4 regions of the Ruegeria sp. CI1 genome follow, and region 1 is predicted to be linked to each of the others. Evidence: riboswitches for the same ligand, from Rfam matches in the RefSeq annotation. Region 1 holds a riboswitch; each other region holds the start of a gene.
The links. Region 1 has a riboswitch for cobalamin ahead of bluB (5,6-dimethylbenzimidazole synthase). Riboswitches for the same ligand answer to the same signal wherever they lie in the genome.

Region 2: another riboswitch for cobalamin. It lies ahead of ACR0LZ_RS17790 (CbtB domain-containing protein); the one in region 1 lies ahead of bluB (5,6-dimethylbenzimidazole synthase).
Region 3: another riboswitch for cobalamin. It lies ahead of ACR0LZ_RS12580 (hypothetical protein); the one in region 1 lies ahead of bluB (5,6-dimethylbenzimidazole synthase).
Region 4: another riboswitch for cobalamin. It lies ahead of ACR0LZ_RS17860 (DUF1636 family protein); the one in region 1 lies ahead of bluB (5,6-dimethylbenzimidazole synthase).

What each region holds. Positions count from the first base shown of each region.
Region 1 is NZ_JBQFQP010000003.1:62,095-69,978, reverse strand. Features, by position in the region: gene ACR0LZ_RS04110 (DUF3095 domain-containing protein) at 1-448, opposite strand, end outside; gene ACR0LZ_RS04105 (MFS transporter) at 584-1,756, shown strand; gene ACR0LZ_RS04100 (glycosyltransferase family 4 protein) at 1,785-2,819, shown strand; gene ACR0LZ_RS04095 (aspartate-semialdehyde dehydrogenase) at 2,932-3,954, shown strand; cobalamin riboswitch at 4,030-4,208, shown strand; gene bluB (5,6-dimethylbenzimidazole synthase) at 4,253-5,020, shown strand; gene ACR0LZ_RS04085 (carbonic anhydrase) at 5,065-5,715, opposite strand; gene ACR0LZ_RS04080 (hypothetical protein) at 5,866-6,255, shown strand; gene ACR0LZ_RS04075 (leucyl aminopeptidase family protein) at 6,318-7,700, shown strand; gene ACR0LZ_RS04070 (C40 family peptidase) at 7,697-7,884, shown strand, end outside.
Region 2 is NZ_JBQFQP010000016.1:71,235-79,118, forward strand. Features, by position in the region: gene ACR0LZ_RS17765 (thiamine pyrophosphate-binding protein) at 1-865, opposite strand, end outside; gene ACR0LZ_RS17770 (DUF302 domain-containing protein) at 943-1,407, opposite strand; gene ACR0LZ_RS17775 (DUF1636 family protein) at 1,555-1,914, shown strand; gene ACR0LZ_RS17780 (hypothetical protein) at 1,902-2,384, opposite strand; gene ACR0LZ_RS17785 (CbtA family protein) at 2,451-3,143, opposite strand; gene ACR0LZ_RS17790 (CbtB domain-containing protein) at 3,147-3,317, opposite strand; cobalamin riboswitch at 3,353-3,563, opposite strand; gene cobF (precorrin-6A synthase (deacetylating)) at 3,607-4,350, opposite strand; gene cobA (uroporphyrinogen-III C-methyltransferase) at 4,343-5,071, opposite strand; gene ACR0LZ_RS17805 (cobyrinic acid a,c-diamide synthase CobB) at 5,068-6,384, opposite strand; gene cobM (precorrin-4 C(11)-methyltransferase) at 6,377-7,171, opposite strand; gene ACR0LZ_RS17815 (cobalamin biosynthesis protein) at 7,168-7,551, opposite strand; gene cbiE (precorrin-6y C5,15-methyltransferase (decarboxylating) subunit CbiE) at 7,533-7,884, opposite strand, start outside.
Region 3 is NZ_JBQFQP010000009.1:150,362-158,245, forward strand. Features, by position in the region: gene ACR0LZ_RS12570 (DNA polymerase III subunit gamma/tau) at 1-891, opposite strand, end outside; gene ACR0LZ_RS12575 (protein-tyrosine phosphatase family protein) at 1,060-1,563, shown strand; gene ACR0LZ_RS12580 (hypothetical protein) at 1,602-2,006, opposite strand; cobalamin riboswitch at 2,096-2,301, opposite strand; gene ACR0LZ_RS12585 (TetR/AcrR family transcriptional regulator) at 2,365-2,940, opposite strand; gene ACR0LZ_RS12590 (alpha/beta hydrolase family protein) at 3,024-3,875, shown strand; RNA gene ffs (signal recognition particle sRNA small type) at 3,904-4,002, opposite strand; gene ACR0LZ_RS12600 (hypothetical protein) at 4,042-4,248, opposite strand; gene ACR0LZ_RS12605 (bifunctional 2',3'-cyclic-nucleotide 2'-phosphodiesterase/3'-nucleotidase) at 4,245-5,855, opposite strand; gene nudC (NAD(+) diphosphatase) at 6,134-7,117, shown strand; gene ACR0LZ_RS12615 (SRPBCC family protein) at 7,157-7,624, shown strand; gene ACR0LZ_RS12620 (prephenate dehydratase) at 7,649-7,884, opposite strand, start outside.
Region 4 is NZ_JBQFQP010000016.1:82,988-90,871, forward strand. Features, by position in the region: gene cobG (precorrin-3B synthase) at 1-930, opposite strand, end outside; gene cobN (cobaltochelatase subunit CobN) at 927-4,220, opposite strand; gene cobW (cobalamin biosynthesis protein CobW) at 4,236-5,291, opposite strand; gene ACR0LZ_RS17860 (DUF1636 family protein) at 5,295-5,678, opposite strand; cobalamin riboswitch at 5,749-5,955, opposite strand; gene ACR0LZ_RS17865 (LysR family transcriptional regulator) at 6,027-6,911, opposite strand; gene ACR0LZ_RS17870 (NAD(P)-dependent oxidoreductase) at 6,990-7,884, shown strand, end outside.

The DNA of each region.
Region 1 (7,884 bases):
AAAACATGGCGTAATCGACGCCGTCCGATGCTGCGTGTCGCGCAACGCGAACATCGCTGCCCATGGCGCGGATGTCGCTCAGCGGCACCAGGGCGGCGCGAAGCGAGATCGAGAATTCCTCCTTGGCCCAACACCGAAGGTTTGCCAGCACCTGATGCGCGCGGGCAGCCAGTGAGCCCGGAACCGCAAAGGCCGCGCCGTCACCCCCGAAGACAAAGGGAAACGGCTGTTCGGACACTTCGTTCATCATGGCCGAGATCACGGCGGCACCAACCATGTTGACGGTCTTGTATCGCCCGCGTTCAATCTCGCCGGTGGAATCGACGATATCGGCCACACCAACCACCCAATCCGGCGGCAGCGGGGTGAACCGCGCGGGCTCGGCCAGCTCGGCGAAATCGCGCACGGGCGCAAGCGTGGCATAAAACCCGCCCTGCTCGCCGATCATTGCCCTTGTCCCCTGCATAGACGTCAAAGTAGCACGAATGCGGTGATGACCAGCAATCACGCAACCAGACACACGCTTGTGCAATGTGGCGGGACGTGTCAACCATCCTTAACAAGACAGGTATCGGAGCGGATCATGCGGGCTGGATTGGTTGTATTGTGTCTGGCCTATGTGCTGAGCCAGTTCTTTCGCGCCTTTCTGGCGGTGCTGACCGCCGATCTTGGCCGCGACATTGGCGCGGCACCAGACGATCTGGCCGCCGCTTCGGGGTTTTGGTTCCTGACTTTCGCCGCGATGCAAATTCCGGTCGGCTGGTCGCTGGACCGGATCGGGCCGCGACGGACGGCAGCGGTGTTGCTGCTGCTGGGCGGTGGCGGCGGCGCGGCCCTGTTTGCGGCGGCAACCGCGCCGGTTCACGTGAGCCTTGCCATGGTGCTGATCGGCGTCGGGTGCTCGCCGGTTCTGATGGCGTCCTATTACATTTTCGCGCGCGAGTTTGCCCCGGCCAGATTCGCCACGCTGGCGGCGGTGATGCTTGGCGTGGGTTCGGTTGGCAATCTTGTCGCCTCGTACCCGACCGCGCTGGCGGTGGAGCTGATGGGCTGGCGTGCGACGCTGGCCGGGCTGGCCGCAATCTCGTCGGCTGTGGCGGTTGGAATCTGGATGACGGTGCATGATCCCGAACGGATTGATTCCGAGCAAAAGGGATCGGTTCTGGATCTTCTGAGAGAACCGCGGCTGTGGGCCATTCTGCCGCTGATGCTGGTGGCCTATGCGCCCTCGGCGGCGCTGCGGGGGCTTTGGGCAGGGCCGTATTTGCGGGACGTTTTCGATCTGACCACCTCGCAGATCGGGCAGGCGACGCTGATCATGGGGGCGGCGATGATTGCCGGAACCTTCAGCTATGGCCCGCTGGACCGGATCCTGGGCACCCGGAAATGGGTGATCTTCGGAGGCAACGTATTGGGCGCCGTCGCGTTGGGCCTCCTGTGCCTGTGGATCGATCACGCGGTCTGGTCCTCGGTCGTGCTGATGGCGGTGATCGGGTTCATGGGGGCATCCTTCCCGGTGATCATGGCGCATGGACGCGCCTTCATTCCGGCACATCTGGTCGGGCGAGGTGTGACGCTGTTGAACCTGTTCGGCATCGGTGGCGTCGGGATCATGCAGTTTCTGACCGGACGGATACACGCGGCAACCGTGGAGGCGGGCGCGACTGCGCCTTACGTGCTGATTTTTGGCTTTTTTGCGGTCGCGCTTGGCCTTGGTTGCGCGGTATACCTGTTCAGCCGCGACAGCGTCGACTGACCTGAAACCACCGGAACAGGAGCATCAATTGCAAGACGTGCGTGTCATCGCCCCAAATCTGAAACGCAGGCTTTCCGGCGTGACGGCGACCATTGCGCGGTTGGTTCCTCTGCAGGCCCAAAAGATCGGTATTGTCGCCACCGGCCCCGGATTGCCCGATGACATCCCGCATATACCGCTGGCAAAGGTACCGTTCCTGCCGCGCCGACCTCTCAGGGTCTGGCATGCACGGCGGAACACGGAAATGCTGTTGGGTCTGATCCTGCGGGGGATGTTCCGGATGCGCCTGAAGCTGCTATTCACCAGCGCCTCGCAGCGGCGGCACACGGGTTACACCAAGTGGCTGATCTCGAAGATGGACGCGGTGGTGGCGACCTCGCGCAAGACCGCCGGGTATCTGGACCGGGACGCGCGCGTGATCATGCACGGGATCAACCTGCAGGATTTCACCCCGCCCAAGGATCGCGCCGCCGTGCGGGCGCAACTGGGGCTGCCCGACGGGATATTGCTGGGCTGTTATGGCCGCATCCGGCACCAGAAAGGCACGGATGCCTTTGTCGATGCGATGATCGATCTGTGTGGGCGGTTCGACGATGTATCGGGCATTGTCATGGGCCGGGCGACCGAGCAGCACACCGGCTTTCTGAACGATCTGAAACAGAAGGTCGCAGACGCCGGGCTGGCCCACCGCATCCTGTTCAAGCCCGAGGTCACCGTGGACCGGATCGCGGAATGGTATCAGGTGCTGGACCTGTTCATCGCCCCCCAGCGATGGGAAGGGTTCGGCCTGACCCCGCTGGAGGCGATGGCCTGCGGTGTGCCGGTGGTGGCCACCGATGTGGGCGCGTTTTCCGAAATCGTGACCGACCCGTCGCTGGGCCGCGTCGTGGCCCCGAACAACATTCAGGCGCTGGCCGGCGCGGCGGCGGAGATGCTGGCGGACCGCGATTCTCTGGCCCGGTCCGGAGTGGCGGCCCGCACCCATGTAGAGACGCATTTTGATATCGAGGGCGAAGCAAATGCGCTGGTCGAGGTCTATGAGGGCCTTCTGGCCGGGGGCTGAGACACAGCGCCACGCCTCAAATTGACGTCAGGGACGCAAATACGCCGCCTGCCCCCTTTCTTCTGCGACAAAGGGTGCTATGAACGCGCGTCCTTAACTCAGGAGACAAGACATGGGCTATCGCGTCGTCGTCGTCGGCGCCACGGGCAACGTGGGCCGCGAAATGCTGAACATCCTGGCCGAGCGCCAGTTCCCCGTGGACGAAATTGCCGCTTTGGCAAGCCGTCGTTCGCTGGGCACCGAAGTCAGCTTTGGCGACAAGACGATCAAGACCCAGGACTTGGCCACCTTTGACTTTACCGGCTGGGACATGGCGCTGTTTGCCGTGGGTTCGGCCGCGACCAAGGATTATGCGCCCAAGGCGGCGGCGGCGGGCTGTGTCGTGATCGACAACTCGTCGCTCTATCGCTATGACCCGGACATTCCGCTGATCGTGCCGGAAGTGAACCCGCAGGCGATCCACGACTATTCCAAGAAGAACATCATCGCGAACCCCAACTGCTCGACCGCGCAGATGGTGGTTGCGCTGAAGCCGCTGCATGACCGTGCCAGGATCAAACGCGTCGTGGTATCGACCTATCAGTCGGTGTCGGGCGCGGGCAAGGAAGGCATGGACGAGCTGTGGGATCAGACCAAGGCCGTCTACAACCCGATCACCGAGGTCGAGCCGAAGAAGTTCCAGAAGCAGATCGCCTTCAACGTCATTCCGCATATCGACGTCTTCATGGAGGATGGCTCGACCAAGGAAGAGTGGAAGATGGTCGCCGAAACCAAGAAAATCGTCGACCCCAAGATCAAGGTCACCGCGACCTGCGTCCGCGTTCCGGTCTTCGTGGGCCATTCCGAGGCGGTGAACATCGAGTTCGAGGAGTTCCTGGACGAAGACGAGGCGCGCGACATCCTGCGCGAGGCACCCGGCATCATGGTGATCGACAAGCGCGAGGCCGGTGGCTATGTCACCCCGGTGGAATGCGTCGGCGATTTCGCCACCTTCATCAGCCGCATTCGCCAGGATTCGACCATCGAGAACGGCATTAACCTGTGGTGCGTCAGCGACAACCTGCGCAAGGGCGCGGCGCTGAACGCGGTGCAGATCGCCGAGCTGCTGGGACGGGAAGTTCTGAAGAAGGGGTGAAGCTCCTTCGGATTGGGAATGTCAGGGGCGCGGAAACCGTGCCCCTTTTTCGTTGACCTGCCTGCGTGACCGACTAATGTCCGGCCACCTTTCGGTGCCCGCCCGTGCGGGAGAATCGGGAACGCGGTGCAAACCCGCGACGTGCCCAACGCTGTAAGGGGGACTGTGCGGACATGAACCACTGGCCTTGGCCGGGAAGGGGTTCGCGCGGGAAGATCCCGAGTCAGAAGACCGGCCGGAAGGGATGGCGCAGCCTGCGTGGACGGCGGGCGGCGCGGGACCATCCAAGGGGACTCCGATGGCCATTACCACCGAACCGGCGCTGATGGCGCCCGACGCTTTTGACAAGGCGAGCCGCGAAGCGGTTTATCGAACCATCCTCAACCGTCGCGACACCCGCGGGGATTTCCTGCCGGACCCGATACCCGAAGACCGGTTGAGCCGTGTCCTTTTGGCGGCGCATCACGCGCCATCGGTGGGATTCATGCAGCCGTGGGATTTCCTGATCCTGCAGGACCGTGATATGCGCCGGCAGGTGCATGAGCTGTTTGCCAAGGCCCATGCTGAGGCCGCGCTGATGTTCCCGGTCGAGCAGCGCGACACTTATCGCAAGCTCAAGCTGGAAGGTATCCTCGAGGCGCCGATCAACATCTGCATCACTTGCGACCGCAGCCGCTCCGGGCCGGTGGTGATCGGTCGCACTCATATACCGGTGATGGACATGTTCTCGTCGGTCTGTGCGGTACAGAATTTCTGGCTGGCGGCACGAGCCGAGGGGCTGGGGGTGGGCTGGGTGTCGATCCTTGACAATGGCGCGCTGAAAGAGGTGCTGAACCTGCCTGCCGAGGTTGTACCCGTCGCATATCTTTGTGTCGGGCTGGTCCGTGGTTTTCACGACAGGCCGGAACTTGAAAAGGCCGGTTGGCTGCCGCGCCGCGCGATCACCGACCACGTGCACTTTGGTCAATGGGGGCAAACCGGCGGTGATGCAGAGCTGACCGGGCGCTTGCGCGCGGACCAGGCATCAATCGCAGACGGAACGTTCCTGTCGCGGCGGCTGGGCTGATTTCCAGAAGCGGTTCGGGCGCCGAAGGTCGGCGCCCGGGTCACTCAGACCGGTTCGAACTTTCCTTTCGCAGGATCATAGCTCTGCAATCCGCCTGCGCCGATGTCGGTCCACAGGCCGTGAATGCTGAGGCTTTTGGCCTCGACGGCGGAGGCGACGAACGGGAAGGTCATCAGGTTTTCCAGCGAGGCCACCACGGCCTGTTTCTCGAACTGGCGGGCCTGTTCGATGTTGTCCTTGAGATCGGCAACCAGATCGTATTTCGGTTTCAGGATATCCATCCAGCGCCCGACGAAGCTTTCCTTGGCCTCAAGCTGTGGCGCCTGCCCCTTGCACATGTCGATACAGCCCTGAACGCCACCGCATTGCGAATGGCCCAGCACGATCAGATGCGCGACCTTCAGCGCGGTGACCGCATATTCGATGGCCGCGCTGGTGCCGTGGTGATCGCCATCGGGCGCATAGGGCGGTACCAGATTGGCAATGTTGCGGTGGATAAAGAATTCGCCCTGATCGGCGCCGAAGATAGATGTGACGTGCACCCGGCTGTCGCAGCAGGAGATCACCATGGCGCGCGGATGCTGCCCTTCGTTGGCCAATGTGCGGTACCAGGCCTCGTTCTCGGCATAGGTCGTGGCTTTCCAGCCATGGTAGCGCTTGACCAGATAATTCGGCAGAGGTTTAGCGAAGTCCATTCCAGTAAATCCCCAAGGTTTTCTGTGCTGCAGCGTGATCTAATCCGAATTGAAACAAAATTCGAGACATTATCCACTTTTGCCGAAACCTTTTGCCAACCACTGTGGCGCGAGGATGCGACCGTGCCGTGGGGGTGCGACTTTATTGGGGTGAACGTGGTGGAGAAAGTGATCACACTCGTTCAGAGGGAAACCGTGCGACTGGATCCGGACCCTCTGGGAAATCTTTACGATCAGCTGGGCGATTCGGGCGCCGAGGATGTGGTATGCCGCGCCATCGAAGAGCTGGCCCTGCGGCTGTCGCGATGCGAACTCATGTGGCGACAACGGGATTGGCTGGGTCTGCGCAAGGCCGCACGCTCGCTGGTGGCGATTGCCGAACAGGTCGGCATGACGGCGCTGACCCGCGTGGCGGGAGATGTGTCAGAAGCCGTGGATGCCGGAGACCACGTCGCCGCCAGCGCCACGCTGTTCCGCCTGATCCGGGTCGGCGAGCAGTCGTTGGTTGCGGTTTGGGACCAACGGCATCTTTCGATCTGAAATGGCTTGCAGGCGCCCCGGCGCAAGGTAGTCTGGCCGCACCTCAACCAAGCGAGCCGTTCATGCCCCTGTCTTTTGCCCCTCCCTCCGACGACGCCCTGCACCTGCATGTAATTGAACAGGCCGCGCTTGATGCCTGGCTGGATGCGCAGGGCAGCGAGGTTCGGGGTTGGGTAGCGTCCAACGGGTTCACCGGCGCACTGGGACAGGCGCTGTTGGTGCCGGGCCGCGAAGGCGCGGTGCGATTTGCGCTGGCCGGGTACGGCGACGCGACCAAGCGCGCGCGCAAGCGGTTTCCGCTGGCCGCCGCCGCCGAAAAGCTGCCCAAAGGCAGTTATCGGATCGTCTCGGGGCTGGCCGATCAGGATACCGCCAACGAGGCGCTTGGATGGCTGCTGACCGGATACGCCTTTGACCGTTATGCCGCGCAATCGCCGGCCAAGGCCACGCTTGTCGCCCCCGAAGGCGTTGACGCCACCCGGATCGAGGCCATTGCCAATGCCGAAACCCTGATCCGCGATCTGATCAACACCCCGGCATCCGACATGGGGCCGGACCACCTGCAATCAGCGGCCGAGGGGCTGGCGGCCGAGTTCGGGGCGCGGTGCGAGACCATCATCGGCGACGACCTGTTGGCCCGGAATTTTCCCATGATCCATACCGTAGGGCGCGCCGCCGGGCAGGCCCCGAGGCTGATCGAGATGACCTGGGGCGACAGCGGACCCAGCCTGACGCTGGTCGGCAAAGGGGTCTGTTTCGACACCGGCGGGCTGGACCTGAAACCTGCTTCGGCCATGGGGTTGATGAAAAAGGACATGGGCGGGGCGGCCAATGTGCTGGGGCTGGCGCGAATGATCATGGCGCTGGCCCTGCCGATCCGGCTGCGGGTGCTGATCCCGGCGGTGGAAAATTCGGTGGCCGGAAACGCATTTCGCCCCGGCGATATCCTGACCTCGCGCAAGGGGTTGACGGTCGAGATCAACAACACCGACGCCGAAGGGCGGCTGGTGCTGGCCGACGCGCTTGCGCTGGCGGACGAGGGCCAGCCGGATCTGGTGATCTCGATGGCGACGCTGACGGGTGCGGCGCGCGTGGCAGTCGGGGCAGACCTGGCCCCGTTTTATACCGACGACGACGAGGCGGCGCAGGTGCTGGCGCAGGCCGCGTCAAAGGTGGCCGACCCGGTGTGGCGGATGCCGTTTCATGACCCTTATGAAGAACTGATCGAACCGGGCATCGCTGATCTGGACAACGCACCGTCGGGCGGGTTTGCCGGATCGATCACGGCAGCGCTGTTCCTGCGGCGGTTCGTGACCGCCAGCCGGTACATGCATTTCGACATTTTCGCCTGGCAGAAATCCAAGGCTCCGGGGCGCAGCAAGGGAGGGTTCGGGCAAGGCCCCCGCGCCCTGCTGGAGGCGCTGCCAGACCTGCTGAAATCATGAGCGTGCAAGGCATCCATGTTCCGGTCACCGATTTGCTTCGCCGCCCCGACGGCCCGCGCGACCGCCAGTTGCTGTATGGCGATGTGGTGACGGTCAAAGAGGTCACCGGCGACTGGAACCGGATACTATCGGAAAAGGACGGCTATCCCGGCTGGGTCCGGTCGGAGGTGCTGGGTGATGCGCA
Region 2 (7,884 bases), on a different contig from region 1:
CGCGCCAGCCGGGGCGCATTTCGATCGGGTCATAACCGATACAGAAAATCAGGTCGGATTTTTCCACCAGTGGCAGCAGATGTTTGTCCGCTAGCGGCGACAACCCGGCCCCGCCCAGACACAACGGGTGATCCTCAGGCAGAATGCCCTTGGCTTTGTAGGTGGTGACAAAAGGAATTCCGAAATGCTCAAGAAATGCCCTGAGTACCCGCTGCGACCCGTCATAAAGCGTGTCAAGACCGATGATCGCAACGGGGCGCTCGGCCTCGGCCATCCAGTGGCGGGCCTTTTCGAGGCAGGTTCCCTGCGGCGTCACCGGCGCGGCAGCGGCCAGCCGCCGCAATCTCGGAACCGAAACGCGCGCATCGGCCACCGAGATCGGCACGTCGATATGCACCGGGCCGGGGCGGGCCTGGGTTGCCAAGGAAACCGCCTTGTCGGCAACGATGTCGGCCCCGTTGGGCGTTAGCATGAAGGTTCCCTTGGTGATCGAGCGATAGACCTGCGCGTGATCCATCACCTGATGCGTATAGGTCAGCGCCTCATCCGCATCGACGCAACCGGTCAACACGATCATCGGCACCCGGTCCTGAAACGCATTTGCGACCACGTTGATGCCATTCATCGCGCCCGGACCCAATGTAGCAACCAGAATGGCGGGCGCGCCGTCGCGGTGGTGGACCCCCTCGGCCATGAACCCGGCAGCATTTTCATGCTTGGCCAGATGAAACTGAATCCCAGCCTGTTCCAGCGCGTCGACCAGGGTCAGAACCTCACCGCCCGGCATGCCAAAGGCGTGGCGGCAGCCGGCCTCGTATAGCCGTCTTGCCAAAAGATCCGCTGCGCGGGGCACGATTTCCTGCATCTCAAACGCTCCGTTCGTTTTCGACAGGCAGATTGCGGAGTGAGCAGGAAGGTGCAAGCGCCTTCACGCCGGTGTGACTATTTTACTGCCGATTCCGCCACGGATTGGAACTTTCCGTCCAATTCCTGTGCAATGGCGGCCAGTTCATCGCCGCCCTCATCCAGATAGGGCGCAAAGACGAAACTTGGCGTCTTGTAGGACAGCGTTGCGGTACCGTCCGCGTTTTCTGTGACGTAGAAACGGATCGGCGCCTCGATCATGGCTGCCGTCGATGTCTCCAGCACGCGCACGGCATAGTCGTTATTGAACGCCCCCATGACACGGTTGCCGGGGATGGTGATGCCGCGCGCCGCCGCAGCCTTGGTCGGCCCCGCCTGCGTCACTACGATCAGGCCGTTGCCCTTGATCGCCGCCGCGGTGTCGGAGACAAGATCTTCATAGGTCTTGGTAGATTGATGAACTTCCCATCCTTCGCGGGGTTCCAGATCACCGGCCCAAGCGGGCAGGGCGGCAAGGCAAAGGATTGTCCACAGACGTTTCATCGTTCCAGCTCCGGTTGGTTTGACAAGACTGTGATGCCAGATTTTGCATATGTCCGGTGTCACAATCCCGTGTCCATCCGATCAAACCCGGCTTGCGCATGCAGGTCGAAACCCGCAATAACGGCCCGACGCAAGCATGGGCCATACATGACCACCCAACGTATTCGATTGCTGATCTGTTCCAGCTGCCTTGGAGTGCGGGATCGCGAGGCCGAGCGTGATGCCGTGACAGATGCGCTTGCAAAGGCCGGGCTTTCCGATCGGGTCGAACTTACGCAACACGCCTGTTTCAGCGCATGCGAGCAACCGGTTGCCCTGGGGTTGCAGGGGCAGGGACTGGCCTCGTATGTCTTTTCCGACCTTGATCCGGTCAAGGATGCTGACGACATCGCCGCCACTTGCCAGACTTATCTGGACAGCGCCTCGGGCTGGATCGAAGACGCCCGACCATGCGGGCGGCTTCGCCTGTGCCTGCGCGCGCGGATACCGGCGATTCAGTCGACCTGAACCGCGACCGAGGCGGCGACGGGCACGTCATCCACAGTCAGCTGGCTGTGATCGTTGGCGTTCAGAGAGACTTCGATCTCGACTTCGCCTTTGGGCAATTCGTCGATATGCATCCACTCGCCATAAAGGCGCGCCAGCTTGGCACCATTGACATAGACATGCGCATGGCCTTCGCCCGGCCTGTCCGCAAGCGAGGCATTTTCCGGGGAAAAGCGGAAATTCCGCGGAATGACATGCAGATTCCAACCGGCCATCGGATCTTTGGCAAGCATGACCTCAAGGCCCGGTGCGTCCGCGCCCGATGAAAAATTTACGGTTGTGGCATGATCATGTGAAACGGCTTCGCCGTGTTGGGCCGGGTCGCCGTGATCGTGGCCTTCAAATGTCACGCCATAACCCGCCGCCGTCACGAAACCTGCGCCAGCGCCAAAGATCAGGCCGATGCCGAAAAGTGCGAGAGATCGGAACATCTCGTATCCTTTTGATATAAATAATCCCGCCGGGCGTCTGGCCCGGCGGGATGCATCAGCAAACGATTACGCGTTGGCTTCGGCGCGTTTTCCTTCGGCCTGCCAGAAATATCCGGCAAACGTGCCCACCAGAGCCCAGGCGGCCATACCGACACCAAAGGCGCGCGCCGCGAACAGGGCGCCCAGTTCGGTCGGAACCGGGCCGGTAAAGCTGTCGGGTTCGGGGGCTCCGATCAGGTGCGGCGCCAAAAGCAGCACGGTCGCGATCAGGTAGCTGATCAGATTGCCACCGAACGCGATCAGCCACATGGCGACACCTGCCGCTGCCACGGTTCCGGTCCACCAGATCTGGCGCGCGGTGATGTTGGAATAGGCCACACCGGGCACCTCAGGCGCTAAGGACAGTCCGGGCGCGAAGTGGAAAGTGATGAAGCCCGCCAACCCCCACAGGATGCCGGTGCGGGCATTGACCTCATGGCCCATCCGTTCTGCCATCGACATCAGGGCCACCAGCACCAGCGCATAGCCGGTATAGGTCAGCATGGTGAACACGATGCTCAGCCCATCGCGCATCAGGTCGAACCCCGGCAGATCCGGATGTGCCGAAACGGCGGCTGCTCCGAAATGCACCAATTCGCCGGACTCGTAGAGTTCAGCGTGAAGCAGGACGGGCTGCACAAATACGAGCTGCAGCAGGGCGGTGATCAGCCCTGCTGCAGCGCCAGCGAACAACGCGCTGGTCAGAATGCGACTGAACATGGGTCAGTGGCAGGGGAAGCCGGTTGAGTGGCGCACATCATGAGCGGCGTCGTGCAGGGCGGATGCCTGAACATGGCCGGTCAGGGTGATGATCCCCAGACCCAGAACAACAGCAAACAGAGCCGGAAGGATGGCCGAACCGGCAGCAGATGCCTTGAGCGTTTTGGTCGTCATTTTAGTCCTCCTGAGCCGCCGCACCCGACGGCCGGTGTTTCGTTTCTTGCCTGGCAGGTCTCCTGGCTTGCGGGTCGGTGCCTCTGTTCGCCTTCCCCCCGGGACAGTTCCGGGAGTGGCTGGTTGAACAGAAGCTCACCGCTTACAGTCGCGGGGGCGGCTTTGGATTTGACCACCGGGATGGCCGCACCAAATTCCCTCTTAGCACCGGAATTCTCCGGCAGGACCAGACCCTTTCATTTAGCCGCGATGCAGTCGTTCGCGCAATTCCCATTTGCGACCCATTCGGTCATTTTTCGCGCCTGCGCAGCAAATAGATGTCCATGATCCAGCCATGATCGGCGCGTGCCCGGGCACGGGTTTCAAGAATCTTGTCCGCAACGTCCGCCAGAGGGCCTTTGACCAGGATTTCTTCCTTCATGCCCACATACGCGCCCCACCAAATGTCGAACGCCATCATATCAAGGCTTTGAAACGAGCATTCGCCGTCCAGCATGACCGCAACCTTGTCGGCACCGTCAGGCCAGCCCTCGTCCCGGATGCGGCGGCCGGTCGTGACGACATAGGGTGCGCCGATGTCGTTGATCGGAATCGCATGGGCGGCCGTCAGTGCCTGCAGCGCGGTGATGCCGGGAATCACCCGTGTGACCGGCTGCGGGTCCAGCCGCGACGCAATTCGCAGCGAACTGTCATAAAGCGATGGATCACCCCAGATCAGCAGCGCCACCTGCCGGGCCTGCGGAAACCCGGCGATCGTCTCCTGCCAGCGCAGGGCGATAGCGTCATGCCATTCGTCCACGCCGCGTAAATAGCCGTTATCGGCGCGGCGCCTGGGGATATCGAAATAGGCGATCTGAGGTGCCGCGTCCGCCACCTGCGCGATGATCTCCTCCCGCAGTCCAGCCAGATCGGCCTTGTTCTCGCCCTTGCGGGGGATCAGGATCAGGTCCGCCGCCCGTATCGCGTTTGCCCCCTGGAACGTGACGTGATCGGGATTGCCGGTGCCGATGCCAATCAGGTTCAGCTCATACATCCCCGAACTCCGCCAACGGGCCGTAAAGGATCAGGGCGGGGGCGGTGCCGACCTCTGATTTCAGTTGCTCCGCCAATGCTCCGATCGTTGCGCGTTGCAGTTTCTGGTCCGGCGTCGACACGGATTCGGCCATCAGCGCCGGGGTGTCGAGCGGCAGCCCGTGGACATTCAGCGCCTCGACCAGCAATGGAAACGTGCGCTTGCCCATGAAAACGACGGTGGTCGCGCCAGCATCGGCCAAGGCAGGTAAATTCAGATCCTGAGGCAGCTTGCCGCTGACATCATGGCCGGTGACGAACTGCACCCGCCGCGCCGTCAGCCTGCGGGTCAGCGGAATGCCCGCCGCCGCCGCCGCCGCGATGGCCGACGGGATGCCGGGAATGATCTCATAGTCGATACCGGCCTCGCGCAGGGCGACGATTTCCTCCTCCAACCGACCGAACAGACCACCATCACCGGATTTCAGCCGCACGACACGCTGTCCGGTCTGGGCATAATCGACCAGCAGACGGCTGACATGGTCCTGCTTGGGCGAGGGGCGACCGGCGCGTTTGCCGACACCGACCAGATCGGCATCCTCGCGCGCATGTTTCAGGATCGGACCGCTGCTCAGATCATCGAACAGCACCGCGTCGGCCTTGCCGAGCCGGTCCACCGCCTTGAGCGTCAAAAGTTCCGGGTCGCCGGGACCGGAGCCGATGAAAGAGACAAAGCCGCTCATGCCGAAGCCTCCGCAATCAGATGGAAAAAGGTGCCGGTAACGTTGCCGCGTACCGAGCCGGTTTGAGGGCCTTCGACCCCTTCAGCGTCAAAGACCTGCGCCAGTGGCGCGTCCGGTTGGTCGACAATCGACGAATAGTGAAACTCGTGCCCGCGCAACATTGCGCCCGCGCCATGTCCGGGTATCGGCGCAATCAGACGCGCCTTGCGGTATCCCAGATTGAACTTGCGTTTTTCATAGGACGTGACCAGACCCAACAGCCCGGCCATCTTGTGGCCTACCCCATCCTTGTCGATCAGTGCTTCGCCCAGGGCCATGTAACCGCCGCATTCACCGTGTACAGGCTTTGTCTCGGCATGTTTGCGCAGACCGGTCAGGAACGTGTCGGCTGTTGCCAGCTTGCCAGCATGCAATTCGGGATAACCACCCGGCAGCCAGACCAGATCGGCATCCGCCGCCGGCGCCTCATCCGCCAGCGGAGAAAACGGGAGGATTTCGGCCCCCGCCGCGCGCCAGCCTTCCAATAAATGCGGATAGGTAAAGGAAAACGCTTCGTCCCGTGCCAAAGCGATGCGCTGCGCCGGGGGGAATGGCAGCGCCGACGCCGAGGACCCTTGCGGGCTTGATGAAGCCGCCGCCTTGATCGCCTCCAGATCCACATGCTCGCGCAAAAACGCCGCGTAACCGGCAATCGCGCTTTCCAGATCGGGGTGTTCAACCGCCTGTATCAGGCCCAGATGCCGTTCAGGCAAGGTCAGATCGCCCCGGCGCGGCAGTACGCCCAGCACCGGCAGACCCGCACGCTCCATCCCCAACCGGGTCAGGCGTTCATGTCGGGGGCTGGCGCAGCGGTTCAATATCACCCCGGCAAAGGGCAGGTCAGGGTTGTACATCCGGAACCCCAGCGCCGTGGCCGCCGCCGATTGCGCCTGACCGCCCACATCCAGAACCAGTACCACCGGCCAACCCATCCGCAGTGCGGTTTCGGCGCTCGACCCATGGCCCAGCTCGCCCGGTTTGGCAACGCCGTCGAACAGGCCCATCGACCCTTCGGCCACCACGATGTCCGCACCCTCGGCCTGGGCCGAGATCGCGCCCAGCAGCGGTTCGCCCATCGCCCAGCTGTCCAGGTTGAACGAGGAACGCCCCGCCGCCGCGCGGTGAAAGGCCGGGTCGATGTAATCCGGCCCGCTCTTGAACGGTTGAACGGTCAGCCCGTCCTCGGCCAGCGCTCTGAGCAGGCCCAGCATCACCGTCGTCTTGCCGGTACCCGACGAGGGCGCCGAAATCAGAACTCCCGGCAGGTTAGTCATCGCCATGACTCCAGCTCGACCACGGGCTGTCCGCGCTCTGCGGGCGATAGCGCCGGTCGTATTCCTTGGAATAGAGGCAGCTTTCGTCAAACCCTTCGCCGGCCAGCGCTGGCCCCACCAAGATCAGCGCGGTCCGCGAGATGCTCGCGTCCAGCGCTTCTTTCAGGGTGTCGAGCGTTGCGCGGATGATTCGCTCGTCCGGCCAGCTGGCGCGATAGACCACGGCCACCGGGCAATCCGCTCCGTAATGCGGGGCCAGATCGGCGATGACCTTGTCCAGATTGCCGATCGACAGATGAATGGCCAGCGTCGCGCCGGTGCGGGCAAAGTTTTCCAGCGTCTCGCCAGCGGGCATCGACGAGGCGCGGCCCGGCGTGCGGGTCAGCACCACCGATTGCGCCAGACCGGGCAGGGTCAGCTCGGTGCCCAAGGCCGCCGCCGCGGCTGCAAATGAAGGAACGCCGGGCGTCACGCTGACCGGAATGCCCATCTGTTTCAGGCGGCGGATCTGTTCGCCCATCGCGGACCAGACCGACAGATCGCCAGAATGCAGCCGCGCCACATCGTGGCCCGCCTGATGGGCGATTTCGATCTCGGCCATGATCTGATTCAGATCCATCGGCGCGGTGTTGACGATTTTTGCACCTTCGGGGCAGTGGCCCAGGATTTCTTCGGGCACCAGCGACCCGGCATAAAGGCAGACCGGGCACGAGGCGATGATATCGCGCCCGCGCAGGGTCAGCAGATCGGCGGCGCCCGGTCCGGCGCCAATGAAGTGAACGGTCATTTAGGCTCTCCAGTTGCAACCGCACAGGTGGCCAGGCGGTCGGTCGAGATCTGTCGGGGTGAAACCAGTCGGGCACCTGTCCCGGCGGCGACGAGGGCAGAAGCTTCGGCCACGCTTCCGGTGCCATAAGTGGCGCGGCTGCGGGACGAGCAGGTCAACGTGCGCTGGCCGCTCAGATCGGCAGGCGCAACGAAATAGAGGGGCAGGGCAGTGGTTGCGGCAAATTCGATCAGCGCAGGATGGCCCTCCTTGTCCGCCACCGTTGCCAAGGCTGCGACGGTTTGCCCTTTGGTGGCCCGGTCATAGGCGTCGCGCAGGCTTTGAGCCGTTGCCGTCGATGAAAATCCAAGCCCCGCAACGATCATAGCGTCACGCTCCATTGAACTACCGGATAGGCCGATTTCCAGCCCCGTCGCGGCCCGAGCGGGGCGGATTGCGCCAGTTCGATCCGCAGCAGATCGCCGCCCAGCTTGTCATGCCACTGCGCCAGCAGCGCCTCACTTTCCAGCGTCACCGCATTGGCGACCAGCCGAGTGCCCCTGGACAGGTTCGCGGCAAGCCAATCCAAAAGCGCGGTGCTCAGCCCTCCGCCGATGAAAACCACATCCGGTCTGGGCAATCCACTCAACGCATCCGGCGCGGTGCCATGCACCACGTTCAGGCGGTCCTGTCCCAGCGCGTCGGCGTTACGGCGAATGCGGTCGGCCCGGTCG
Region 3 (7,884 bases), on a different contig from region 1:
GGCCAGATCTCGCAACACTGCCAATGGATCGGCGCCTTCGGCATATTGCGCACCCAGTTCGGTCAATGCCCCCGCCGCATCGCCCCGCAGGATCATGTCCATCAGGTCCAGAACCCGACCCCGGTCCGCCAGCCCCAACATTGCACGTACCTGATCCGCAGAGGTCTCCCCGGCGCCATGCGAGATCGCCTGATCCAGAAGCGAGGTCGCATCCCGGGCCGAACCTTCAGCTGCGCGGGTGATCAGAGCCAGTGCGTCGCCAGCGATCTGAGCTCCCTCCGATTCGGCGATCATGCGTAGCAGGCCGATCATATCTTCGGGTTCGATCCGACGCAGATCAAAGCGCTGGCAACGAGACAGAACTGTGACCGGAACCTTGCGAATTTCAGTTGTCGCGAAAATGAATTTCACGTGCGCCGGAGGTTCTTCAAGCGTCTTCAGCAGCGCGTTGAACGCGCTGGTCGACAACATGTGAACCTCGTCGATAATGTAAATCTTATACCGCGCGCTGGCAGCGCGGTAGCGGACGCTGTCGATGATCTCGCGAATGTCGCCAACACCGGTCCGGCTTGCTGCATCCATCTCCATCACGTCTACATGACGGCCTTCCATGATCGCAACGCAATGCTCGCACTGACCGCAAGGTTCAGTTGTCGGCTTTCCGTTTCCATCCGGCCCGATGCAGTTCATGCCCTTGGCGATGATCCGTGCGGTAGTGGTTTTACCCGTCCCGCGAATGCCGGTCATGATAAAAGCCTGCGCAATCCGGTCTGCTTCAAAGGCGTTTCTTAGTGTCCGCACCATCGAATCCTGGCCGACCAGATCGGCAAAGGTTTCGGGGCGATATTTTCGGGCAAGAACCTGATAGGGTGCGGGTGCGGTGTCGGTCATGTCTGCTCTGCCGGATTCGTCTTAAAACCGCAGCGTAGTGTGCCGCGATGCCCGCGTCCACAGCAGCAGGTCCGATTTTGGTTTGGATTGCTTGCAAGCCGGGGTAAAACACTCAGGCATCCATTGGAGAATGCAGATTTCAGCGTGTTGGTTGTGTGGGAGCTAATCGTGTCACAACTGGTGATATTTGGGCTGCAGGTGGGCGGAGGCACATTGGCTATCTGCCAGATGCCGGGTCGGAGCGGAGACTATCCTTCTGACCTCGACACCATTGCCGACTGGAAACCGGGCCTAGTGATTTCGATGACGACAGAGGTCGAAATGATCCAAGACGGCGCGCGCAGTTTCGGCTTGGATATTCAGGCGCGCGCCTGCCGATGGGTCCATTTGCCGATCGAAGATTTTGGTATTCCGCCCAGTCATGTCCAGGCGAAATGGGCCGAGACCAGTGCGTCTGCGCGGCAGGCACTTGCTGGCGGTGGTCGGATTTTGATCCACTGTCGTGGCGGTTGCGGAAGATCGGGAATGGCTGCGCTGAGGTTGATGGTCGAATGTGGTGAAAGACCTTCGGATGCGCTGAAACGGCTACGCGCCATTCGCCCCTGCGCCGTCGAAACCGAACCCCAAATGGATTGGGCGCTGAAAGGGCAGATGGTGGCAGACCGGCCCTGAGGCCGGACTGAGGGTTATGTTTTTGCGTTGGCGGTCTTTCAAAGTGGCGCGTGGCAGGCGGTTTCTGCCGCCTGATTGCCCTGCGGAACTGCTTCGAGGAACGCGCAGGGCATCTGCTTGATCCAACCCGAGGGAAAAACGGTCCGAGAAGAGTTCAATAGAGCGTCTTCAATCTGGTTCAGGCGTTCGCTATCCGCCTCGTCATTCACACCGCAGAATACTCGAATGCGAGAATGATCGGCGCGGAATCTGGCATCGCACCCAGTGGCACAATGTTCAAGTGCGCAGCTTCCGTCGATCTCGAAGTCATCTGCAGTCAATGGCTTTGCCGCAGATATCGCCTGTGCCAGTTTTTTACCCATTTGCGCCAATGCCGGGCAGGGTTTACCGGTTTTCTGGCACACTGTTGCCGTGAACAGGTGCTTGTCGGATTTCCAAATCATGTCGCGCCCTCCGCGCTGGTGACGAGGACAACGGACGGGAAGGACAGCAATCAGCTATCGGACCCTGTCCCGGACACCCCGCCCGAGTTCGAGTTTCAGTTCCGATGGCAGGTCTCCTGACTTGCGGGTCGCTGCTTTGCCGACCTTCCCGGCCCTTGGACCAGTGGCATTTCGGCTTCGCTCGCCGCCTACAGTTGCGGGGGCAGTCGCGGAATTGGTTCTGGAAGAACCGTACCGTGTTCCCTTTTCATTCCGACCGTGAACGCGGCCGGAAACCATCGCCTAATCGCTAGCGGGCGCACAATTCTGGGTCAAGACGAATCCTGCGGTTCAAGCACCTTTGTCGCGCCGGGCGGGTTTACTGAATTTGTTTAGACGTCGACATCTTGCTCAAGCGGCAAGGCACGTTTCTTAGGGTCTCCGAAGATCGCCTTGCCCGGGCCAACTGCCACCCGCCCTGGAGCAGTATGAACACAGTATCTGCCGCGAATTCTGGCTCGGCCACTCCAAGTCGCCTTGCGTGATGTGCGACTTCGGTTATCCAACCCTCGTACAAGTGATAGGCATGGTTGCGGAATATATTGTTGTCCGGCCCTTCGAACAAAGTAGCGGAAATCGGGCAGGTATCCCACTGACCTGATTTGTCGAAAAGTTTCGCTATCTTGTTGCAAAGAGTTGTGGCCCCGGACTGGAAATCTTCCGCAGGCTCAAATGACGCGGCAATAAGACCAAGCATCGCATCGGACGCCCAAGTAGCGGCCGCAAGCGCCAGATCGGCCTTTCCATTCGGGAAATGGTGATACAGCGATCCTTTGGGTGCGTCAGCCACGGAAAGAACTTCGTTCAGCCCGACCCCGTGATAGCCCGACCTCTGGAAAAGGTCGGCCGCAGCCCGAATCAGGCGCTCTTTTGTTGGCAAAGGACGTTCAGTCATTTGCGTGGATTATTGACAGCACTGGACCAATTGGTCCAGAGATCAGGACTAGACCGACCGGTCTAGGGGGCGCGGAGTTAAATATGCAGGACCAGGTGTCAGCTGAAGACCTTCTTATTCACTCGGGCGACTACCAACTGTCTGCCCGCCTCTTTCATGCGAAAGAAAAGCCAGAAGTTACGGTCGTGCTCAATGGGGCGACCGGTGTTCCGAGGGACTACTACAGACATTTCGCATCGTGGCTGGCCTTAGAACGCGGAATTGCTTGTCTGACGTACGATTACCGGGATTTCGGCCACTCTTTGACCGGCAACCTAAAGAAATCCAAGTCATCCATGACCGATTGGGCATTGGTCGACATGCCCGCGGCTCGGACGGAAATGCGTCGTCGGTTCCCAAATTCAAAGCTTTGGGTCATCGGGCATTCGATTGGCGGGATGCTCGGTCCTTTGCAGCCTGGCATCGAAGAAATCGACAGAATGATCTGTGTCTGTTCAGGGCTGGTACAACATCGCGATCACCCTTGGCCTTATCAAGCGCTCGCCAGAATGTTTTGGTTCGGGCATGTTCCGCTGCTGGTTAAGAGTTTGGGGTATTTGCCTGGGCGTCTTGTTGGGTTCGGAGCAGATCTACCTGCTCCGGTCTATTGGCAATGGCGAAAATGGTGCACATCCGCAAAAAGCTATCTGCCGGATGCCGGAACGACCTTACCGAAACCCGACTGGGAAAGAAGTGGCGCATCTGTGGATATGATTGCGTTTTCGGACGATCAGGTGATCCCGCCCAAATGCGTTTGGCGATTGGCCGAACTTTATGGGCAAGATGCGCGACGGCGTGAATTGACGCCTCAGGATTTTGGAGTGAAGCAAATTGGCCATCTGGGCGCGTTTGCGCGTAAGAATGCCGTTGTGTGGCCCGCACTCATCGCCGATTAGGTTGGTCTACGCTAGATGATTAGTGGGAAAGTGAGAGGTTGGACATCGACCCAAGCGGGACTCGTTGTGGCTGCTTCCTTCCGGACCTGACCAGGTTGGCGAGGCGCTCGCCCGCGCCAACCTCTCGTTGCTCGATATAGGCAAGATGACTGGCGATGACAACCCGTCACAAGGATAGGCGTAGCCGCAGGAAACCTTCGGGATCGATGCCCAGAACAACCGGGTGGTATCCTGAAAGGTCATCCAGATAGCGCAAGGCATCGGGACCGGTCTGCAGAACGACCGAGGTCTTGCGCGTCTTGACGAAACGCCACGGATGCGGAGTCGCTTGCAGCGGATCAGATGGAAGACTCCCCTCAACATAGTCCTTCAAGATGTGCTGAATGCGTAGGCGAGGAATACTGATGATTTTAGCGTTCTCCAAAGCTGAAAAATGCCCCCCCCATTGGCGCGATAGTTATTCAGTGCCACGACGAAAAGCTGCTGATCCCCGATGGGATCTCCCTTCCAAGTGAGGTTTCCAATGCGTCGGTTGCCTGTTTCAACCAGACTGCCATCCGCATGAAACCGAGGCGGGCAAGTCAGATCTATAGTGTATTCAACACCATGGATAACATCGAAATTATGGCCTGCTCGAAGAGGGTTGATCAACGGGGTATCTTGGCTATTTTCAGTGACCTGGTTAAACAGACATGCTGACATTTCTAGCCAATCGCGCAATTCTGCGCCGTTAACGACAACAGCGCGCAATTCGTTGGGAAAGACGTGAAGGTCGGCAATGTGACGCATCGAAACTTCACCAGCGGGAACCTCCGTATAGAAACGCGGCCCGGAACGCCCGCCGAATTTCGTGGGTGTGACCGCTGACAATGTCGGTAGTGATCCTTCAGGCAAACCGGCAAGAAAGGGACGCAGTGCAGCTGCTTGAGCTGCGGCGACAAGCGAAAGCCCCTTATCCGGTGCACAAAAGGAAAAATAGCTATGCATCGATTGGCTGACATGTCCGACGGGCTGTTTCATCCGCTTTAGTGTTTCGGCATGTCCACATTCGAATATTCGTGCCAACTTGGGATCTTCTTCGACGGTCGATTGGGCACAACCATCGTTGCCTCTGTTGCAGATCGGGCGAAGTTCGACAGAATGCCCTGCAATTTTCCAACTGTTGGCCTCATGGGCAAACGCCAGATCGATCACGCCCAAATGCGATCCTGACGATCCCGGCATGACGACAGGTTTGCCATGAACTAGGCCCTTGTCGCCTACAACATGTGCTAATCCATCATGGTCGGCTCCGGGGATAGTCAGATGCGTGTGGCCTGCAACTATTGCATCGAGGCCTTCGATCGACGCCAGCGGAACTACTGCATTCTCCATTTGTGCTTCCACAACAGCTCCAGCTAGACCCGAATGTGCCAGTGCAATAACCAGCTCACATCCTTTATCCTTCAAGTCGCTAACGGCTGTAGCAGCAGTCTCCAGAATGTCAGTCGAAGTCACCCTGCCTGCAAGCTGGTGTGCCTCCCAATCCGTGGTTTGTGGCGGCAGAACCGAAAAGACACCGACAGTCAAAGTGCAGGTTTCAGACCCGACCGCAAATCGCTGACGAATGATAGCCGATGCCTCCCACGGTTGATTACCCTCAACGCAATGTAGATTGCTACATATGGCAGGACATGGCGCGTGAGCCAGAATACCGCTCAGGCAGTCTAAGCCAAAGTTGAAGTCATGATTGCCAAGCCCGATCGCATCATATCCCAAATGCTTGAACGCAAGCATCAGCGGGTGGGCGACGTCGTTCTGATCGGCGGCAAAATCGCCATAAGGCGTGCCTTGCATGGAGTCACCATTGTCGAATAGCAAGACGCGCGCACCCATTTGTTCGGCCTCCGCTCGGGCTGCCTTGATCAGGCTCGCGGTTCGTGTCAGCCCGACAGAGGGTTCCGGTCGATCCGAGTAATAGTCATATCCCATAAGATTCATGTGCAGATCCGAGGTCGCAAGAATTCTCAGGCGAACTGGCGGCAATGTGCTGGGACTGATCTGTGCCTCTGAGTTCAATGAATGTCCTGCCGTCGGAAATGGAGTGTTTGTTGTCTACATGACCCTTGCTTCTTAACAGTTTGAAAAAACGGCAAATTGAAGCGGGATTTGAGAAAAGTTTGTGGTTTCGTCGCGTGTAATCATTTCCTCTCTGATTGGCAGGGCCATTGCGTTGATCGAACAACCGTGGCAGCCCTTTGAAAAACAAAGGACAAAGAATGAAACGGGCAGAGCAGGTCACTTTTGGCGGATCGGGATTGAATCGCAGCGCCCACATTCGCGGCGACAACAACGCTTTGGCGCATGCAAAGGGTCATCCCGAAGCACTCTGCCTGCTGCTTTGGCGCGGAAAGATCCTCGTTCAGGGTGAACGGTTGGATCGATTGGCGACAGTCACGATGTCTCACAGGCTGATCCAATCCGAACCGGGAGATATCATGGAGTCCCCCGTTTTCCTCGGTTTATCCGAAGCAGGCGCACCGGTATTTGCCACGGACATCACCAGTTGGCAGGCCGAAGACCATGATCTTTCCGGCGTCGGCGCCTTTGTCGACCGAAGCGAGCAGCAGCATCCGGATTTACCCACCGGTTATGTATTTGCAGAGTTGCGTCGGGTCATGACGCGCCTCAACCCCCGTGACGCCGAACTGGCGGCGACGGCCAAGGCAGTCATTGGCTGGCACGAAACCCACGGCTTCTGCGCCCGTTGCGGTGCCAGAAGCGAGGTGTCTCAGGCGGGATGGCAGCGAAGTTGCCCTGGGTGCGGCGGCCAGCATTTCCCACGCACGGATCCTGTAGTCATAATGTTGATTACGCACGGGGATGCCGTGTTGATGGGCAGGTCGCCAGGTTGGCCTGAAGGGATGTACTCCTTGCTGGCAGGATTTGTTGAGCCTGGCGAGACTCTGGAATCGGCCGTGCGTCGCGAGGTTTTCGAAGAGGCAGGCGTTACGGTCGGGCGGGTTCAATATCTGGCCAGTCAGCCCTGGCCGTTTCCTGCATCTTTGATGTTCGGCTGCTCGGGCGAGGCCCTTTCACGGGATTTAAACATTGATCCGGTTGAAATCGAAGATGCGCTTTGGATCGGAAAGGCTGAGATGATGCAGGCTTTCGCGGGTGAACATCCAACCCTTCTGCCCGCACGCAAAGGCGCGATTGCGCATTTTTTGTTGGAGAACTGGCTTGCGGACACGCTGGATTAAGTTGAAACACGGAACCCAGATCAGATTTCGAGGGGCGAAATGAAATTCACTGAAAAGGAAGATATCGAGGCACCTATTGAAGAGGTGTTCCGGATGGTTTCCGATTACGACCGGTTCGAACGCCTCGCGATCCGACGCGGGATCGAAGTGAAGCGAAAACTTGCGGCAGGGCCTGTATCTGAAGGGTTGGCATGGGATACCGTGTTTCAGATGCGCGGAAAGGCCCGTCACGTGCAGATCGTCCTCGGAAAATTTCAAGAGCCGACACTGATGCGCTTTGAGGCGTCCGGCAAGGGAATGAACGGACATACCCAAGTTGAGCTCGTGGCTCTGTCGCCGGTGCGGACAAGGATATTGGTCGAGATCGAATTTGTGGCAACAACGCTGCCCGCACGACTGTTGCTACAATCGCTCAAGCTTGGGAAGTCGCGTCTGAAACGGCAGTTCCACCTTCGGCTGGCAGAGTTTGCAAGCAGCTTGGAGCAACGACATTCGCAATCGGGGTGACGCCGGCGATGCCCGATTGTCAGCCTAACTTCGGGGCCGCGCAGCTGGGTAGACACCCAGAATTTCCACGTTTGTTGTAAAATGGTTCAGCTCGTCCATAGCCAGTTGGACATTCCGATCCTCCGGATGTCCGACGATATCGGCATAGAACTGCGTTGCTGTGAATGACCCGTCGACCATATAGCTTTCCAGCTTGACCATGTTCACCCCGTTGGTGGCGAAACCACCCATGGCTTTGTACAGCGCCGCGGGAATGTTGC
Region 4 (7,884 bases), on a different contig from region 1:
GGCTATGGCGCGGGTCTCAGCCTGCGCTTGCGGGCAGAACGGCGCGCCGGGGCAGGCATCGGTTGTCAGTAACGGGTCATCGGCCCGGGTGACAAAGTCCGGAGCGCGGATCGCCTCCCCGCCTTCCAGCAGGATCAGTCGCCAAGGGGTGACGCGCAAGGCCGGGGCTTTGCTGTCCACGATCAGGCGGGCCAGTTCGGCTGCAGGCAGCTGACCAAAGACCGCGCCGCAAACCGGGCCAAGCGGGGTATTCCCCGGTTGCATCCGTTTGCCAACCGGACCCGGCCGCGCACCCTGCCATTTCTGTGGCAAAGGGATAGCTGCGACCAGCCGCGCCATGCGGCGGGTCTCCTGGCCGTGGTTGTCCGCGAACCAGCGGGCCAGTTCGATCAGCCTGTCGATGGCCTCACTTTCCGGCACCACACGCCCCGTATCGGCACCATCAGCGCGCAGGATCAGGCCGTCTGGTCCGGTCTCCAACCGAATATCCGCCGAGTCACCAGAAAGCAGGCGGTCCGGGCCGGTGTCCACGGCAAACCCGAATTTCGCAGGCAATCTGGGCAGGTCCGCCAACCAGTCGATCAATTTCCGGGTCAACCTTGCCGTCAGGTCTCCCTCACGGTAGAGCGGGGTGACAAGGATATTGCGCCGAACCTCAATGCCCGGTTCCGCATCCAGCAGGCCCAACGCCGCCAAGTCATCCAGCAAGGCCGAATGATCGGCCTCGGCCACGCCGCGCAGTTGCAGGTTGGCACGATTGGTCAGGTCGATCGTGCCGTTGCCATATCGGTCCGCCGCCTTGCACAAGCCCAGAACCTGCCCGGCCTCAAGACGCGCAAGTCGGGGCCGCACGCGCACCACCAACCCGTCCCCGGACATCATCGGCCGGTGCGCGCCGGGGCACCATCCCTGGACGATGGGCGCGCTCATCTCAGCCCCTCCAGATCCGCACGGATCGAGTTGCGCCGGGTGTTCCACAACCCGGCGTCGAAAAGCGCCCGGAACCGGTCATGCATCGCCTTGTGGGCCTGCGGATTGGCGTCCTGCAGAAAGGCATCGACTCCGGGGTCGCCCAGTGTCGCGTCGTGATACAGGTCGAACAGATGCGGCGCGACGGTGCCCGACAGATGCGCGAACGAGGCCATGTGATCCAATGTCGCCGCAATCTCGGCCGCGCCTCGGAACCCGTGTCGCTGCATCCCTGCGATCCAGCCGGGATTGGCGGCGCGGGCATGAACAACGCGGCTGATTTCCTCGGGCAGGGTTCGAGCCCGCGGGGTTTCGGGGTTGGTGTTGTCCAGATGATACAGCCGGGCGCTGCCACCGGTGACCTTCTTGGCCGCCGCGAACCCGGCCTCGTGCGTGGCATAGTCGTTGGCCAGCAGCAGATCGGTTTCGGTCAGGTCCTGCAGGTGAACGAAACTGTCGGCCTTTGCGACACGATCCGTGATGCCATCCCGATCGTGCGCGATATGCTCGCCCTCCAGCGCGAAGGAGCTTGCGTCAAGCCAGGCCTGCCCGGCCTCTGCGCGGGCCTCGTCCGTATAGGTCTCGGACAGATGCGTCATGTTCAGCCCGTAGCTGCCCGGCGCGGGGCCAAAGACACGGGCCGCAGGTTCCTGACCGGCATAGGGGTTCCAGTCCGGCGCCTCGTCCCTTGCGCACAGCGCACGCACCGCCTGACCGAACAGCGCCGAGAGCGTCGGGAAAACGTCGCGAAACAGCCCCGAAACACGCAGGGTCACATCCAGTCGCGGGCGGTCCAGATCGGTGATCGGCAGCACCTCGATGCCTGATACCCGTTCGGATCCCTGATCCCAGACCGGTTTGACGCCCAAAAGGTGCAAGGCCATGGCAAACTCTTCGCCGGCGGTGCGCATGGTGGCCGACCCCCACAGATCGACGATCAACCCTTTGGGGTAATCGCCTTCTTCCTGCAGATGCCGCCGCACCAGTTCTTCGGCCAGTTTCACCCCCTGCGCATAGGCCGCCCGCGTGGGCACCGAGCGTGGATCGGTAGTGTAGAGGTTGCGCCCGGTAGGCAGCACGTCCGAACGCCCGCGATAGGGTGATCCCGACGGGCCGGCCTCGATGCGTTTGCCCGCCAGCGCGGCCAGCAAGGCGGCGCGCTCGGCATGGGCAGACGGTGCGATATCGAAATTGCCTGCCACCTCGGGCACCCGGCCAAAGACGTGCAGCCCGTCGCCGAACTGGCTTTCCTTGATGTCACAGACAAAGCGGTCGATCCGGGTGATCGCTTCGGCGGTACTGGTGGCGCGATCAAGGCCCAGATCGTTCTCAAGCCCGATGGCCCGTGCCTCGTCGCGGATGTCCGATTGCAGACGGTCGCGGCGCTTTGGATCCAGCCCGTCGGCGTTGGAAAACTCGTCCAACAGCGACTCCAGCCGCACCATCCTATCCGGCGTGCCGCTTTCGCGCAGCGGCGGGGGTACGTGGCCCAGCGTGACGGCGCCGATGCGTCGCTTGGCCTGTGCCGCTTCGCCGGGGTCATTGACAATGAAGGGATAGATCACAGGCAAACCGCCGATCAGCGCCTCAGGCCAGCAGGCCTTGCACAGCGCGACCGACTTTCCTGGCAACCATTCCAGCGTTCCATGCGCGCCGATATGGATGAGCGCATCGGCCCCCGCCGCATGGCGCAGCCAAAGGTAGAAGGCAACATAGGAATGGCGCGGCGTCCGGCTGAGATCGTGATATTCATCGTCGCGCGTCTCGGGCGTGCCGCGCTCGGGTTGCAGGGCGACAATCGCCTTGCCGCGCCGCAGGGCAGTAAAATGAAAGGCGCCGTTGGCAAAAGCCGGGTCGTCTTCGGCCTTGCCCCACACGGTCTCCAGATCTTGCCGCAGCGAAGCGGGCAAGGTGGACAGGGCCGCGCGGTAATCTGTCAAAGACCAGCTTGTCCGCGCGTCAAGCAGGGTATCGGCGATGGGCTCTGCCGGCGCGGTGTCATACCCCTCGCCGCGCAGGTCCTCCAGCATCGCCTCGGCCGAAGCCAGAGCATCCAGTCCCACCGCGTGGGCCATCTGCCAGTCCTTGCCGGGATAGGTCGATAGCACCAGCACCGGCACTTGTTTTGCCTTGGGTTTCGACGTCAGGCAAAGCCAACCCGACACCCGATCCACCAGCGCCCCGATCCGGTCGGGTTCGGGTGCGTGCATTGCACGTGCGAATTGCAGATGCGCGTCGCGCTGCCCCGGCTCCTTGAACGAGATCACGCTGCCGGTGATGCGGCCATCCACTTCGGGCAGCACCACGTGCATGGCCAGGTCCGCAGGCGACAGACCCCGTTCCGCCTCGTCCCACGCCTTGCGGTTCGAGGTGGCGAGCATGGCCTGAAAAACCGGTACCCCCGCGGCATCCAGAGGCGATGTGCCTCCGCCGCCCTTGCCGGAAAAGGCGGTGGCGTTGACGAGGGCCGCAGGTGTCAGCGAAGCAACCTGCTCTGCCAGCCATTTGGCCGATGCGGGCGCTTTCAGCGACGGTGCAAACAGACCGACGGCATCATATCCGCGGGCTCGGAACGCGCGGATCACGGCGGCGATCGGCGCCGTGTCAGCCGCGCTGAGATAGGCGCGGTAAAACGTGACAAGGATGCGGGGCTTGCCATCTTCGAAGGCGGTCTCTGCCGCGATTACCCCCTGGTCCGGGCACCACGCGCCGCATTCGGGCAGCGCTTTGGACCCCATCACCGGTCCGGCATACAATCCCGTCGCCAGCGCCATCTGTGCCAGCGCGGCCTGGGCCGCCACCTCGCCGCCGGTATCACACAGATGCGCAAGGCGGCGCAGGGTCGAGACCGGCAGGGTGGAATAGTCGTCCAGCCGGGTATCCTCACGCCCGTCCGCTGGCAGAACAGCCAGCGCCAGCCCTTTCGATTGCGCCAGCGCATGAACCTGCTGCAGCCCGTAAGACCAGTACGGCACGCCGCCTATAAGCCGGATCAGGATGCCCTTGGCCCCCTCCAGCGTCTGTTCGACATAGGTATCGACCGACAGCGGATGCTTCAGCGCCGACAGATTTGCCAGCCGCAATGACGGCATCCGCCCCTCGGCTCCGCCGCCGCGATGCCAGCCCGCCGCGAACGCGCCAAGGTCGCTGTCGGAAAAGGACAGCACCACCAGATCGCCCGGGCTCTGGCCCAGATCGGTCGGTGTTTCGGTCTCTTCCAGACCGTGGCTTTCGCGAAAGACGACATGCATTGGCGTCTCGGTCCCTTATTCGGCGGCCTCGGCCACACCTTCGAGAATACCGCGAATTGCGGCTTCGTTGATGTCGTCATGCTCGGCAATCACCACCAGGCGCGAGCGGCGCTCTTCGCCCGGTTTCCAAGCCCGGTCGTATTGGTGGCGAACACGCGCGCCCACAGCCTGCACCAGCAGACGCATCGGTTTGTCGGATACGGCGGCGTACCCTTTGACGCGCAGGATGTTCAATTCGTTTGCCAGACGTTCGATCCGGGCCATCAGGTCGGCGGGATCGGATTGCTCGGGCAACTCGATCACGACGCTTTCGAAATCATCGTGTTCATGATCGTCCGCCCCGTCGTGGTGCGATGGGCGGGCATCCATGTCATCCTCGGCAGCGGCCTCCAGCCCCAGGATAACGCGCACGTCCACGGCCCCTTCGGCGACCTCGACCACCGGCAGCGGGCGCGGGGCCTCGGCAGCGATGATTTCCCTGGCCTTCGCAACGCCGTCGGGTCCGGCCAGGTCGGGCTTGGTCAGCAGGATGATATCGGCGCAGGAAATCTGGTCTTCGAACACCTCTGACAGCGGCGTTTCGTGGTCGATGGACTCGTCCGCCATGCGCTGGGCGTCCACCGCTTCGACGTTCGGCGCGAAGCGACCAGCGGCCACCGCCTCGGCATCGGCCAGCGCAATCACACCGTCCACGGTGATCTTCGACCGGATGTCGGGCCAGTCGAACGCCTTGAGCAACGGTTTCGGCAGCGCCAGACCCGAGGTTTCGATCAGGATGTGATCGGGGCGCGGCTCCAGCGCCATCAGCGCCTCGATGGTGGGGATGAAATCGTCGGCCACGGTGCAGCAGATACAGCCATTGGCAAGCTCCATGATGTTTTCCGCCGGGCAATCCGGAATGGCGCAACTTTTCAGGATCTCGCCATCGACGCCCACATCGCCGAATTCGTTGACCACCACGGCCAACCGCTTGCCCTGTGGGTTCTGCATCAGGTGGCGGATCAGCGTGGTCTTGCCCGAGCCCAGAAAGCCGGTAATCACGGTGACGGGAAGTTTTTCAAGGGTGCTCATGGCTCAGGCTCCAATCGGGGGAATGCGGGCGGCGCAGTTCTTGCGGAAATGTTCGGGGCGGTCGCGCCACTTTACCAGCCCGTCCTCGGTGGCCAGATACTTGGTCGCGCCTTCGACGATGATCGAGACATCGTCTGTTTCGCTCAGGTTCTCATAGACGAAGGTCCAGCGTGACGGCCCGCCACGCAGAACGATCGAACAGCCCTGATCGCAGTTCGACAGACACTCGACCGGTTTCAGCAGAACGCCATCGGGCAGTTCGACCTCGGTCAGCGCCTTGTGCAACAGCGCGCCCGGGCGCTGGGTGTCATCCTCGATGGGCAGACCCCGGCGGCAGGTGGTGCAGACCAGCAGTTCGACTGGTGCAGGCTCGGTCACGTCTCTCATCCCCCCATTCAGGTTTCGGGGAACGGGGTTTCATGCGGGCCACGGCCCGACACCGGAACACCCCGTCCGGTCTGGTCTTCGGGCGCTGGCAGGTCTCCCGGCTTACGGATGTCAGGGCTTGTCCCTGTCGGGTGTCCCGCCTTCCCGGCCTGTCGGCCAGTGGCATTTGGGCACCCTCTCCGGTCACGGTCGCGGGGGCGGCTGCGTTTGACGGTGAACCGCTGACGCATTCCCTTTTCATCTGCTCGCGCAGACACCAACAGCGCGGACATGCGGCAAGGGCAGGGGACTTGTCAAGCGCGGCGTCAGGCTTGTGAACCGTCAGGGTGAAAAAGCGACCCGCCATCGTTAACCAGCGGCATCGCCAGCCAACCTGTCCCGCAGCCATGCCTCGAAAAGGCGTGCTGAACCGGAAACCGATGTCGCCGCGTCGGATCGGATCAGGTAATGCGACTGCCCAAAGGGAATCGGTGGCCCGGCAATTTGCAGCGGTGCGCCCTGGGATATGGCATTGCGCGCAAAACGGCCGAGGATGGTGGCGTAACCCGCCCCTCCCATCACCAGTTGCAACGCCGCGACCGTGGTATCGACGGCGTGCCGGGTTGCCGATGGGTCGTGGTCAAGCCCATGCGCCTCAAGGTAGCGCGCCCAGTTGTCCTCGTAGCCGAGAATGTGGATCAACGGCCCGCTGTGCATCTGCCGGATGGTGGGAACGGGGTCACCGGCACGGCAGACCGGAACGATGGTTTCCTCGCTCAACTTCTCGGCCATGACGCCCGGCCAATCGCCATGTCCCAACCGGATCTCGATATCGACATCTGCAGGGGCGGCGCTGTCATTCCAGATATGCGACACCAGCCGCACAGGAATTTCCGGATATTGCGCGCTGAAATCAGGCAATTCCGCCGCGATCCAATAGGTGGCGGTCGAAATTGCTGCCCGTATTGTCAGGCTTTGGCGGGTGGCCGGGCCAAACAGGCTGTTGGTGCTGAGCGCGATATCCGACAGCGCCCGCCGCACGGTCAGCGCATAGGATTGGCCAAGTTCCGTCAATTCGATCCGACGCGCGGCGCGCAGAAACAGTTTTTCGCCCAAATCCTCTTCCAGCGAGCGGATATGCAGCGACACTGCCGTCTGGGTCAGCCCAAGTTCTTTCGCCGCCGTGGTAAAGTTCAGATGGCGAGCCGCCGCCTCAAACGTTCGCAACCAGGCCGGATTTGGAAGGCGGTCCATTTATCACCAAAATTTTTTGACCATTGCGATCATTATTATTCGTTTCTCTTGCCGGTTTCAAAGCTTCATAGTCACCGCATGAATCGTATACGCGGGCATACGCCCGCCGGGGAGGACAAATCCATGAAAGTTGGTTTCATCGGTCTAGGTAATGTGGGCCACAAACTGTCAGGCTCGCTCTTGCGGAACGGAATTGATCTGACGGTGCATGACCTGAATGAAAATCTGGTCGACATGTTCGTCGAGCGTGGCGCCAAACGCGCGGACGGTCCGGCACAGCTGATGCGCGAATGTGACGCCGTCATCACCTGCCTGCCATCGCCTGCGGCCTCGGACGCGGTGATGCAACAGATGTTGCCCGAAGTGAAGCCGGGCAAGATCTGGATGGAGATGTCGACCACCGACGAGGCCGAGGTCAAAAGGCTCGGCGCCATGGTGATCGAGCGCGGCGGCGCCGCGGTGGACTGCCCGGTTTCGGGCGGCTGCCATCGGGCGGATACCGGCAACATCTCGATTTTCGCGGGCTGCGACCGCGCGACGTTCGAACGTATCCTGCCCTTCCTCACCACGATGGGCCGCCGCATCCTGCACACTGGCGACCTCGGGTCGGCTTCGGTTCTGAAGGTTCTCACCAATTATCTGGCGACAGCAAACCTTGTGACCTGTTGCGAAGCATTGGTTGTTGCCAAGGCTGCGGGCATGGATCTGAACACCGCCTATGAGGCGATGAAAATCTCGTCCGGCACCTCGTTCGTGCATGAAACCGAAAGCCAGGTGATCCTGAACGGTTCGCGCGATATTTCCTTCACAATGGATCTGGTGAAAAAGGACATCGGCCTGTTCCAGGAAGTTGCGGATCGCGCCAACGTGCCGTTGGAGATCAACCCGGTTCTGATCGACATCTTCAACGACGGGATCGCGCGTTTTGGCCCCCGCGAGTTGTCTCCCAACATCATCAAGCGCCTCGAAGTAG